DNA from 4 places in the Arthrobacter sp. 05T423 genome. Region 4 is predicted to be linked to each of the others. Evidence: riboswitches for the same ligand, from Rfam matches in the RefSeq annotation. Region 4 holds a riboswitch; each other region holds the start of a gene.
The links. A riboswitch is a leader RNA that binds a small molecule or an ion and turns the genes downstream of it on or off. The one in region 4 is predicted to bind thiamine pyrophosphate.
Positions count from the first base shown of each region.

Region 1: linked by a shared signal. The riboswitch ahead of thiC (phosphomethylpyrimidine synthase ThiC) and the one ahead of thiO (glycine oxidase ThiO) in region 4 are both predicted to bind thiamine pyrophosphate.
Region 2: linked by a shared signal. The riboswitch ahead of thiD (bifunctional hydroxymethylpyrimidine kinase/phosphomethylpyrimidine kinase) and the one ahead of thiO (glycine oxidase ThiO) in region 4 are both predicted to bind thiamine pyrophosphate.
Region 3: linked by a shared signal. The riboswitch ahead of AC1DFE_RS15455 (ECF transporter S component) and the one ahead of thiO (glycine oxidase ThiO) in region 4 are both predicted to bind thiamine pyrophosphate.

Region 1 is NZ_JBFTLC010000001.1:553,481-555,675, forward strand. It holds gene thiC (phosphomethylpyrimidine synthase ThiC) at 1-1,105, opposite strand, end outside; TPP riboswitch at 1,101-1,208, opposite strand; gene AC1DFE_RS02580 (amidohydrolase family protein) at 1,318-2,195, shown strand, end outside.
Region 2 is NZ_JBFTLC010000013.1:53,036-55,230, forward strand. It holds gene thiD (bifunctional hydroxymethylpyrimidine kinase/phosphomethylpyrimidine kinase) at 1-924, opposite strand, end outside; TPP riboswitch at 907-1,003, opposite strand; gene AC1DFE_RS11760 (Rne/Rng family ribonuclease) at 1,195-2,195, opposite strand, start outside.
Region 3 is NZ_JBFTLC010000021.1:42,933-45,127, reverse strand. It holds gene AC1DFE_RS15460 (ABC transporter ATP-binding protein) at 1-598, opposite strand, end outside; gene AC1DFE_RS15455 (ECF transporter S component) at 598-1,218, opposite strand; TPP riboswitch at 1,291-1,434, opposite strand; gene AC1DFE_RS15450 (heme-degrading domain-containing protein) at 1,554-2,105, shown strand; gene AC1DFE_RS15445 (DUF4235 domain-containing protein) at 2,142-2,195, shown strand, end outside.
Region 4 is NZ_JBFTLC010000001.1:203,375-205,569, reverse strand. It holds gene thiO (glycine oxidase ThiO) at 1-1,034, opposite strand, end outside; TPP riboswitch at 1,027-1,147, opposite strand; gene thiE (thiamine phosphate synthase) at 1,175-1,876, shown strand; gene AC1DFE_RS01020 (ferritin-like fold-containing protein) at 1,910-2,195, opposite strand, start outside.

The sequences.
Region 1 (2,195 bases), 350 kb from region 4:
TGGCGTCCGCCGTCGCGCCCGGGCGGAGGCCGTCGCCCAGCGAGAACGCGACGTCGTACTTCGCGAAGATCTCGCAGAGCTCGTCGAAGTGGGTGTACAGGAAATTTTCCTGATGGTGCGCAAGGCACCAGCCGGCCATGATCGATCCGCCGCGGGAGACGATGCCGGTGACGCGGTTCGCCGTGAGCGGCACGTACCGCAGCAGCACGCCAGCGTGGATGGTCATGTAGTCCACACCCTGCTCGCACTGTTCAATGACGGTGTCGCGGAAGATTTCCCAGCTCAGGGCGTTCGCTTCGCCGTTCACCTTTTCCAGGGCCTGGTAGATCGGGACCGTGCCGATGGGGACGGGGGAGTTGCGGATGAGCCACTCACGGGTGGTGTGGATGTCGTCGCCCGTGGACAAGTCCATCACGGTGTCCGCGCCCCACTGGGTGGCCCACTGCAGCTTGTCCACCTCCTCGGCGATGGAGCTGGTGACGGCCGAGTTGCCGATGTTGGCGTTGATCTTCACGAGGAACGCTTTGCCGATGATCATTGGCTCGGATTCCGGGTGGTTGATGTTGCTGGGGATGATGGCCCGTCCGGCGGCGACTTCACTGCGGACCAGTTCCACATCGCAATTCTCGCGGAGGGCCACGAAGCGCATCTCAGGCGTAATGACACCCTGCCGGGCATAGTGCATCTGCGTCACGGTCCTGCCGTCCGCCGCACGGCGGGGCACCGGCCTGGCACCCTTCCATTCGGCGGAAGCCGCGCCGCGGCGCACGGCTGATTTGCCGTCGTCGAGCAGGTTCCGTTCGCGTCCGTCGTACGGCTCCGTGTCTGCCCGCGCCTCAATCCACTCCGCTCGGAACGGCGCGAGGCCCACCACCGGGTCGCTGCCCGGACCCGCCGTGCGGTAAACACGCAGCGGATCGTTATGCCCGCCGTTCGGGGAAGGCTCCAAGGCGATTTCCGTTACCGGAACCCGCAGGCCGTCCCCCTCCAGGTAAGCCAGAGAATGGGATTTCAGCGACTGCGTGACGCCGGCAGGATCACCGGCGGCTTCATTTTGGGCCGGATCAATCTGGGCAGGGATCAGCTGTGATTTCTGGGTGCTCAATTTACTGCTCACTTCCTTCGCCGGCATTACCCGGACAGGTTCAACGGTCGCAGGCTGCACCAGCCTGATCTCAGCCCCTGCAGGGGCACCCGTGTGGTCGTAAACGAAGCTACCACAGCCCGGATTGTGCCCGTCCATCTGTGAAGCACGCGTCCACTTGCCAAGCAGTGGCGAGGCGGGATCCCCGTTGCGGAGCCGATTAAGCTTGATCCATGGCGCACATCATCGAATTCAGCGGAACTGTGCTCACGTCGGCAGATGAAGAACGCCATGGGCTCTGGGCCGTCGACGGGAAACTGACGTTCAATCCTCCAGGCCAGCGGCCGGACGCCGTCCTGGATGGCTGGGTCCTGCCGGGTTTCGCTGATGCCCACTGCCACATCGGGCTGGGCCCCGGCGGCTCCGTAGACGACGAGGTGATGTATGACCAGGCCATGACAGACCGCAACGCCGGCACGCTGCTGGTGCGGGACGCGGGGGCGCCCAGCGACACGCACTGGCTGCAGCAGCGGCCCGAAGCGCCGCGGATTATCCGGGCCGGCCGGCACGTTGCACGGTCCCGCCGTTACCTTCGGAACTTCGCCGTGGAAGTTGAACCGGATGGCCTGGTGGAGGCCGTGCGCAAGCAGGCTCGGGAAGGGGACGGCTGGGTCAAGCTGGTGGGGGACTGGATCGACCGGACCGCCGGCGATCTCGCGCCGTCGTTCCCTGCCGCCGCCGTGCGGGACGCCGTCCGGGCCGCCCACGACGAGGGGGCCAGGATCACCGCGCACTGCTTTGGCGAGGACACCCTCGATGACATGCTGGACGCCGGCATCGACTGCGTCGAACATGCCACGGGGCTGCTGCCCAGGCATATTCCCCGGTTCGTGGAGCAGCAGGTGCCGATCGTTCCCACACTCATCAACATCGCCACCTTCCCTGACATTGCTGCCCAGGCCGGGCCAAAGTTTCCACGGTATGCGGAGCACATTCGCGCCCTGTGGGCCCGGCGTCGCGAGCGCGTCCTGGAAGCGTACGAGGCCGGCGTCGAAATTTACGCGGGAACGGATGCCGGCAGCGTCATCCGCCACGGCCGCATCGCGGACGA
Region 2 (2,195 bases), on a different contig from region 4:
TTCGGCGAACCCGCCCTTCCGTTCAGGCTGGGCCAGGTGGTGGAAATGGTTGATCGGTCCGTTGCCGGCGCCGACATCCAGATGCCCGGACGTGCGGAGGGCCTCGGCCAGCCAGGGCTTGACCGCCCGCAGCGATGCTTCCCAGTCGCCCAGCCGTGCCTGCGCCGTGGCCATGGCCGAGGAGAGCGAGCATCCGGTACCGTGGCTGTTCCGTGTGGGGACCCGCTCCCCCGCAACCTCCACCACTTCCGCCGACAGCAGCCCGGCGGTGTTGACGAGGGCGTCCGGGCACGTTGAGCCGTCCAGGTGCCCGCCTTTGACGAGCACCGTGGCACCTGTCTGGGCCGCGAGGCGCCGGCCCTGGTCAAGGGCGGCTGACCAGTCGGCAGCATCCGGCTCCCCGAGCAGCATGGCCAGTTCGGGAAGATTGGGGGTGATCAGGTCCGCCAGAGGCAGCAGCTGCCGCAGCGCAGCCTCCGCAGACTCCCGGAGGAGGCGGTCACCGCTGGTGGCCACCATCACCGGATCGAGGACGACGACGCCGGGCCGCACCTTTTCGAGCCAGCTGCGGACGGCAGCGATCACCTGTTCATCGCCCAGCATGCCGATTTTCACGGCGTCCACGCGGATGTCGTCGCTGACAGCGTCCAGTTGCGCGGACAGGAAGGAGGCCGGCGGAACGTGCACGCCGCGAACGCCGGTGGTGTTTTGCGCCGTGAGGGCCGTAATGGCGGCCATCCCGTAGCCGCCGTGGGCTGCGATGCTCTTCAGGTCGGCCTGGACGCCTGCGCCGCCGGACGGATCCGAGCCTGCGATGGCCAGGACGCGCGGAACGGCGCGGGCCGTCGGGGCAGCCGGCGGCGCCGTTTCCGGCTGGAAAGCGGCGGGTGCGGGCAGGAGTGATGCTGATGACAAGGAAGACATCCCTTCGCCGGTGCTAACCGGACAGGTTCAACGGGTTTGGATCTCAGCCGGCCCTTGCGCGGCACCCCGTGTCAGTCCCCCAGCCTAGCGGTTCGTTGGGCGGGGGGCGCCGAAATGGACATTTACGACAGGTTGCAGGCCGCCGCCTTTGTCCCCTGCCACGGCCCGTTGCAAATGTTCCGGAACCGGAAAGGTCCGGCACCGCTTGCGCGGTGCCGGACCTTTTCCACCGGTGTATTCAGAGCTCAGTCAGCTCAGTGTCCAGTCAGCTCAGAGTTCAGAGGCGGGTACCCCGACCCCCAGGATGATCGGCTCACTGGCATGCAGAGCCGGCTGGGTTCCCTGCGCGTTTCCCGCCTCAGGTGCCTTGGCCTCGTGTGAGTGCCCTTCGGCGGCAGCCGGAGCAACCTCGTGGTGTTCCACGGATGTCTCGTTGGCTGCACCCTGGGCGCGGCTGGCACTGCGGTTGCGGCGGGGACGGCGGCCGCGGGACGGCACCGTGGAGCTTTCCGGCGGCTGCCGTACAGCGGGCCTGGTTTCCGGTTCCTGGGCATGCGCCGCTTCGGCCGGCTCCGGAGCCGACTCGTCCTCGGCGGGTGCAACCGGGGCGCCGAGGTGTGCGAAGGCTTCCTCGAGCCGGTCCAGCGTCAGGGCAGGTGCCTCCTTGGCTGGCTCTTCACTGTGGTCAACGAACGGAAGAATCACCTTCTCGCCGCCGAACGTGAGCACTGCGCCGGGACGTCCGGAGACGCTTTCCGTTTCCGGAGCACGGTGCACCACAGGGCTTTCCGGTGCGGCGGCCGCAGGTGCTGCCGGACGGGCTGCCTCACCCTCCGCGGCGGCACTGTGCGCTGCTTCCTCATGCAGGTGCGCCGCGTGCGCCGCTGCCGCAATATTGGCGAGGGCTGCGCGGGTCGCTTCAGCCTTGGCGTGCCGTTCCGCCTCCGACGGTTCGGGGTGGTGCGCGGCAGCAGGTGCAGCCGGAACAGTCTCCGGGACCGGCACTCCGCCCTTGCCGCGGCGGCGCTTCCGTTCCGTCCGGGCCGGCGGCTGGATCTCCGCACGGTGGATGTGGTGCTCAGCGGCCACCGTGTTGGCGCGGCGGTGCTCCACCGGCTCGTCATGGGTGACGACGCCCCGGCCGGCACATGCCTCGCACTGCTCGCCGAAGACTTCCAGGAGACCGGTGCCCATGCGCTTGCGGGTCATCTGCACGAGTCCCAGCGTGGTCACCTCGGCCACCTGGTGCTTGGTCCGGTCGCGGCCGAGGC
Region 3 (2,195 bases), on a different contig from region 4:
CGTCCAGCAGGATGAGTCCTGGCCGCATCGCCAGGATGCCGGCGAGCGCCAGCCGCTGCTTCTGCCCGCCGGACAGGGCCGACGTCGGGTGGTTCAGCGGAAGGTGGGACAGGCCGACGTCGTCCAGCGCCTCGTGCACCCGGCGCCAGATCTCATCCCGGGGCACCGAGAGGTTCTCGGCGCCGAAGGCGACGTCGTCGCCCAGGCGGGAGAGCACCACCTGGGTTTCCGGGTCCTGCTGCATGAGCCCCGCGCGGCCCCGCCGGGCACGCGGGGACGCACCGTCGATGAGCAGCTCGCCGGCCTCGTCCGCGTCGTCAGGATCCGGCGTCGCGGTGTTAAGGGTCCCGGCGTCGAGGGTCCGGGCGCCGTCAGCGGAACTGCCGGCCGCGTCACTGTCCCCCAGCACCCCGGCCAGGGCGTGCAGCAGCGTGGACTTGCCGGCCCCGGACGGGCCCAGCAGCAGGACCCGTTCGCCGGGACGGATGTCCAGGTCCAGGGCGTGGACCGCAGGCTTGGTGCGGCCGGCGTGCCGCCAGCCCCATCCGCGGGCGTGTACAGCGGCGGGGCGGACGACGCCGTCGTGGTGTTCGGGCATTAGGAGAAGACGGGCTCCGTGGCTGCCTTGCGGGAGGCGAGGGAGCTCAGCACGCCCGTCTTGGCCAGGCCGCGGGTGGCGAGCCATGACAGGCCACCTGCGATGACCGCGCCGGAGATGGCGCAGAACACGATGTACGCCAGCTTGTCACCGGCGGTGTAGGCAATGTTCCAGCCCCACGGCGCGAAGGAGTCGTTGAGGCCGCAGAAAAGGCCGGCACCGGCACCCGCCAGCAGCGAGGCAGGGAAGTTGAACTTCCGGTACACCAGGGCGGCGAACACGAGCTCAGCGCCCAGGCCCTGGAGGATGCCGGAGATGAGCACCGTGGTGCCGTACTGCGAGCCCATGATGAGCTCGCCCGTGGCCGCCACCGCTTCGCAGAACAGGGCCGCGCCGGGCTTGCGGACGATGAGCATGCCGAGGACGGCCGGAATCATCCAGCCGCCGGCGTACAGGCCGGACAGCGGCGGATAGGCCGCGGACAGGGGTGTGGAGATGAGGTTGGCCCCCTGGTCCCAGGCCCAGAAGATCACGCCGCCGGCGACGGCAATGAGTGCCGCCACCACGATGTCCGCCACGCGCCAGTTGTAGCCGGTCTTCTTGATTGCTGCAGTTGTCATGATGATCCTCCTGAGGAACAGGAGGGGAAAGCGTTCCCCCGGCTGCCGGTGGCTGGGCCACCCGCTGCCGGGCACTCTGAGAACTCGACTCCCTTGCGCCGGTACTAGCCGGATCAGGTTCGAGGGTCTGCGGCGGTCCGCACTCTCAGCGCCCATCCGCGGTTGCGCTGGCAGTTGCCTTTGCATCCCGACGGCGGCGCTCCCCTGTCGTGGTAAATCTGCCCTTGTGGGCTGGTCCAGTTTACACCTCGGCGGGTCCGGAATCCCGGGCCCATTGTCATATTGCGGGAGTTTTCGCGCGCCGCCGGCACAGCGCTCCGGAGTACATTGGGGCCATGACGCAACAGGACTCCGGCAGCGCTGCCCTGCCCGCCTTTGACCCCGATTCGTCCGAGGAACAGCCAGCTGGAGCCCTGGAGGCCCTGATCGGCCAGATCGAGGGTGAAATTGCCGAGCTGCAGTTCCCGAAGTTCAGCAAGGACGATGCCCTCGCCCTGGGCCTCGAACTGGTGGAACGGGGCAAGGAAGAAAACCTGCCCATCGCCATCGACATCACCAAGGGTGACCAGGTCCTCTTCCACGTGGCGCTCGAGGGTGCCACGCCTGACAACGAAGGGTGGGTGCGGGCCAAGCAGCGGACTGCCGTGCGCTACGAGGAACCGTCGCTGCTGGTGGGCCTGCGGGGCAGGGCCGGCGGCGGACGGATCGAGGACAACGCCTGGTTCGACCAGTCCACCTTCGCTGCCCACGGCGGAGCCTTTCCGGTCTACGTGCGGGATGTGGGTGCAGTGGCCGTGGTCACGGTGTCCGGGCTGCCGCAGAAGGCGGACCACGACCTCGTCGTGCAGGCATTGCGGGAAATCCACCGTTCCATGCGGCTAGGCTAAGGAAAGACCAGTGTTCACCACGCGAGGAGTTCTGCAATGAGTTTCGTCATCAAGCTGCTTGGCACCGGCATCAGCCTGCTGGCAGGGTTT
Region 4 (2,195 bases):
CCTTGCGCTCCGGCCGGAACCCGGCCCAGCAGGGGCGCGTTGTCCGGTGTGCCCGGCCGTGCCCGCGCGGTGGCTTCGAGGAGCTCGAGCTCGGCCACCGCCGGAAGCAGAACCTGCGCGTCGCGGAGCAGCTGGTAGACACCGCCGACGCTGGTCCCCGGTACGCCGTCCTCACGCTGGGTGGCCCCGATCACCACCGTGCCGTCCCGGCGGGGCACCACATAAACCGGCACGCCCCGCACCATGCCGCGGACTGTCGCGGTGAGCAGGGGCTGCAGGTGGGCGGGGACCCGGAGCCTGAGGATGTCTCCGTACACCGGGCGCAGCGGCAGCTGCAGTCCTTCCGGCAAATCCTGCAGCTGAGCGGCAGCCAGGCCGTTGGCCACCACCGTTTCAGCCGCCCTGACGGTCCCGCCGCCGGCCAGCCGGACCCCGCGGACCCGCCCGCCGTCCCAAAGCAGGCCGGCAGCGTGCTCGCGGACCGCATATCCGTCCGCTGCGCCGGTTTCCTCGCCGTGGCCGGCCAGCTCCGCAGCAAGCGCGCGGACCAGCCTGCGCGGGTCTACCTGGTGGTCCGCCGGGATGTCCAATGCGCAGGAGATTCCGGGGCTGAGCAGCGGCTCGCGGAGGCGGGCCTCGCGGATGGTCAGCGGCTCGACCCCGAGGCCGTATGCCCGCTGCACCTCCCGCAGGTCCATCAACGCGCGGCGGTCGGCGGGATCCGCGCCCACCGCTAGGGTCGGCGTCGTGAGGTATCCGGCGTCCACACCGGCGGTGAGCGTGGCGGCAAATTCAGGCCATCGGGCGGAGGAGTCCAGCATCAGTTCCAGAAGCCCTTCCTCCTGGTAATGCAGTTCGCTGACCGGGGCCAGCATGCCGGCCGCCGCCCAGCTGGCTCCGGACCCGGGGGCCTCGTCGATGAGCACCACCGAACGGCCGGAGCGCCTTGCCTCCCACGCGATGCCGTGGCCCACCACGCCGCCGCCGATCACGGCCACATCGGCCTCAAGGGCGCCGCTGATTTGAGGGTTCATGGAAATCCTTCCCTACGCCGGTACTAACCGGATCAGGTCAAGCGGTCGGCTCTGACGCCCTCTCAGCCCTGCGCCTTTTATGACAGCAGTAACGGGCTCCCGCGGTACCTGCCCAGTTTAGAGGAACTAAGGTGGTTGCCATGACCGAGCACTCTGCCCACACCGCTGCCCGCCTGTACCTCTGCACCGACGCCCGCAAGAACCGCGGGGACTTCGCAGACTTCGTGGACGCAGCCTTCGCCGGCGGCGTGGACATCATTCAACTGCGGGACAAAGGCATCGAGGCGGCCGAGGAACTCGAGTTGCTGGAGATCGTTCACGCCGCCGCCCGCAGGCACGGGCGGCTTTGGGCGGTGAACGACCGCGCTGATATCGCGTCCATCGCCGGGGCCCCCGTGTTCCACATCGGACAGAAGGACCTGCCGCTCCGTGCCGCCCGCAAGCTGCTGCACGATTCAACGGTGATCGGGCTGTCCACCCACAACACGGAGCAGGTGGACGCCGCCATCGGCGCCGCCCACGGGCGCAGCGGCCTGGACTACTTCTGCGTGGGCCCGCTGTGGGCCACCCCCACCAAGCCCGGACGCGCCGCCGTCGGGCTCGACCTGGTGAGCTACGCAGCGGAGGCTGTCCGCGCTGCGAACGAGGAACGGGTGGGCGGCCTGCTGCTGCCCTGGTTCGCGATCGGCGGGATCGACCGCACCAATGTGGAACAGGTCCTGGCCGCCGGAGCAAGCCGGATCGTCGTCGTTCGCGCCATCACCGAGGCATCCGACCCGGCGGCCGCCGCGGCGGAACTCCTGGACGCGCTCGACGCCACGTCGCGGGCCACCGTCTCGTAGGCGGAAAAGCCGGAGCGGAAGCTATCCTGGGCGTTACCCGCTCAGGCCCAGCTTGACCATTCGCCGGGAATGGTTTTCCGCGACTCCAGCGGTGATGCCCCGCACCATTTCGCGTGCGGTGGCGTCCGTGGCACCGGGCTCCGCCTCTACGAAGAGCTCGCCAAGAAAGGCGTGCTCGTGGCCCACCCGCTGGGCCTGCGTGATCGCTTCGCCCAGAAGCCGGCGTCCCCAGAGCGCCAGCCTGGACGGGAGCCGGGGGTCGTCCGCCAGCGCTCCCCTGAGCCGCTCCCGGAGCACTCCCGTGGCCTCCTCCGACGAC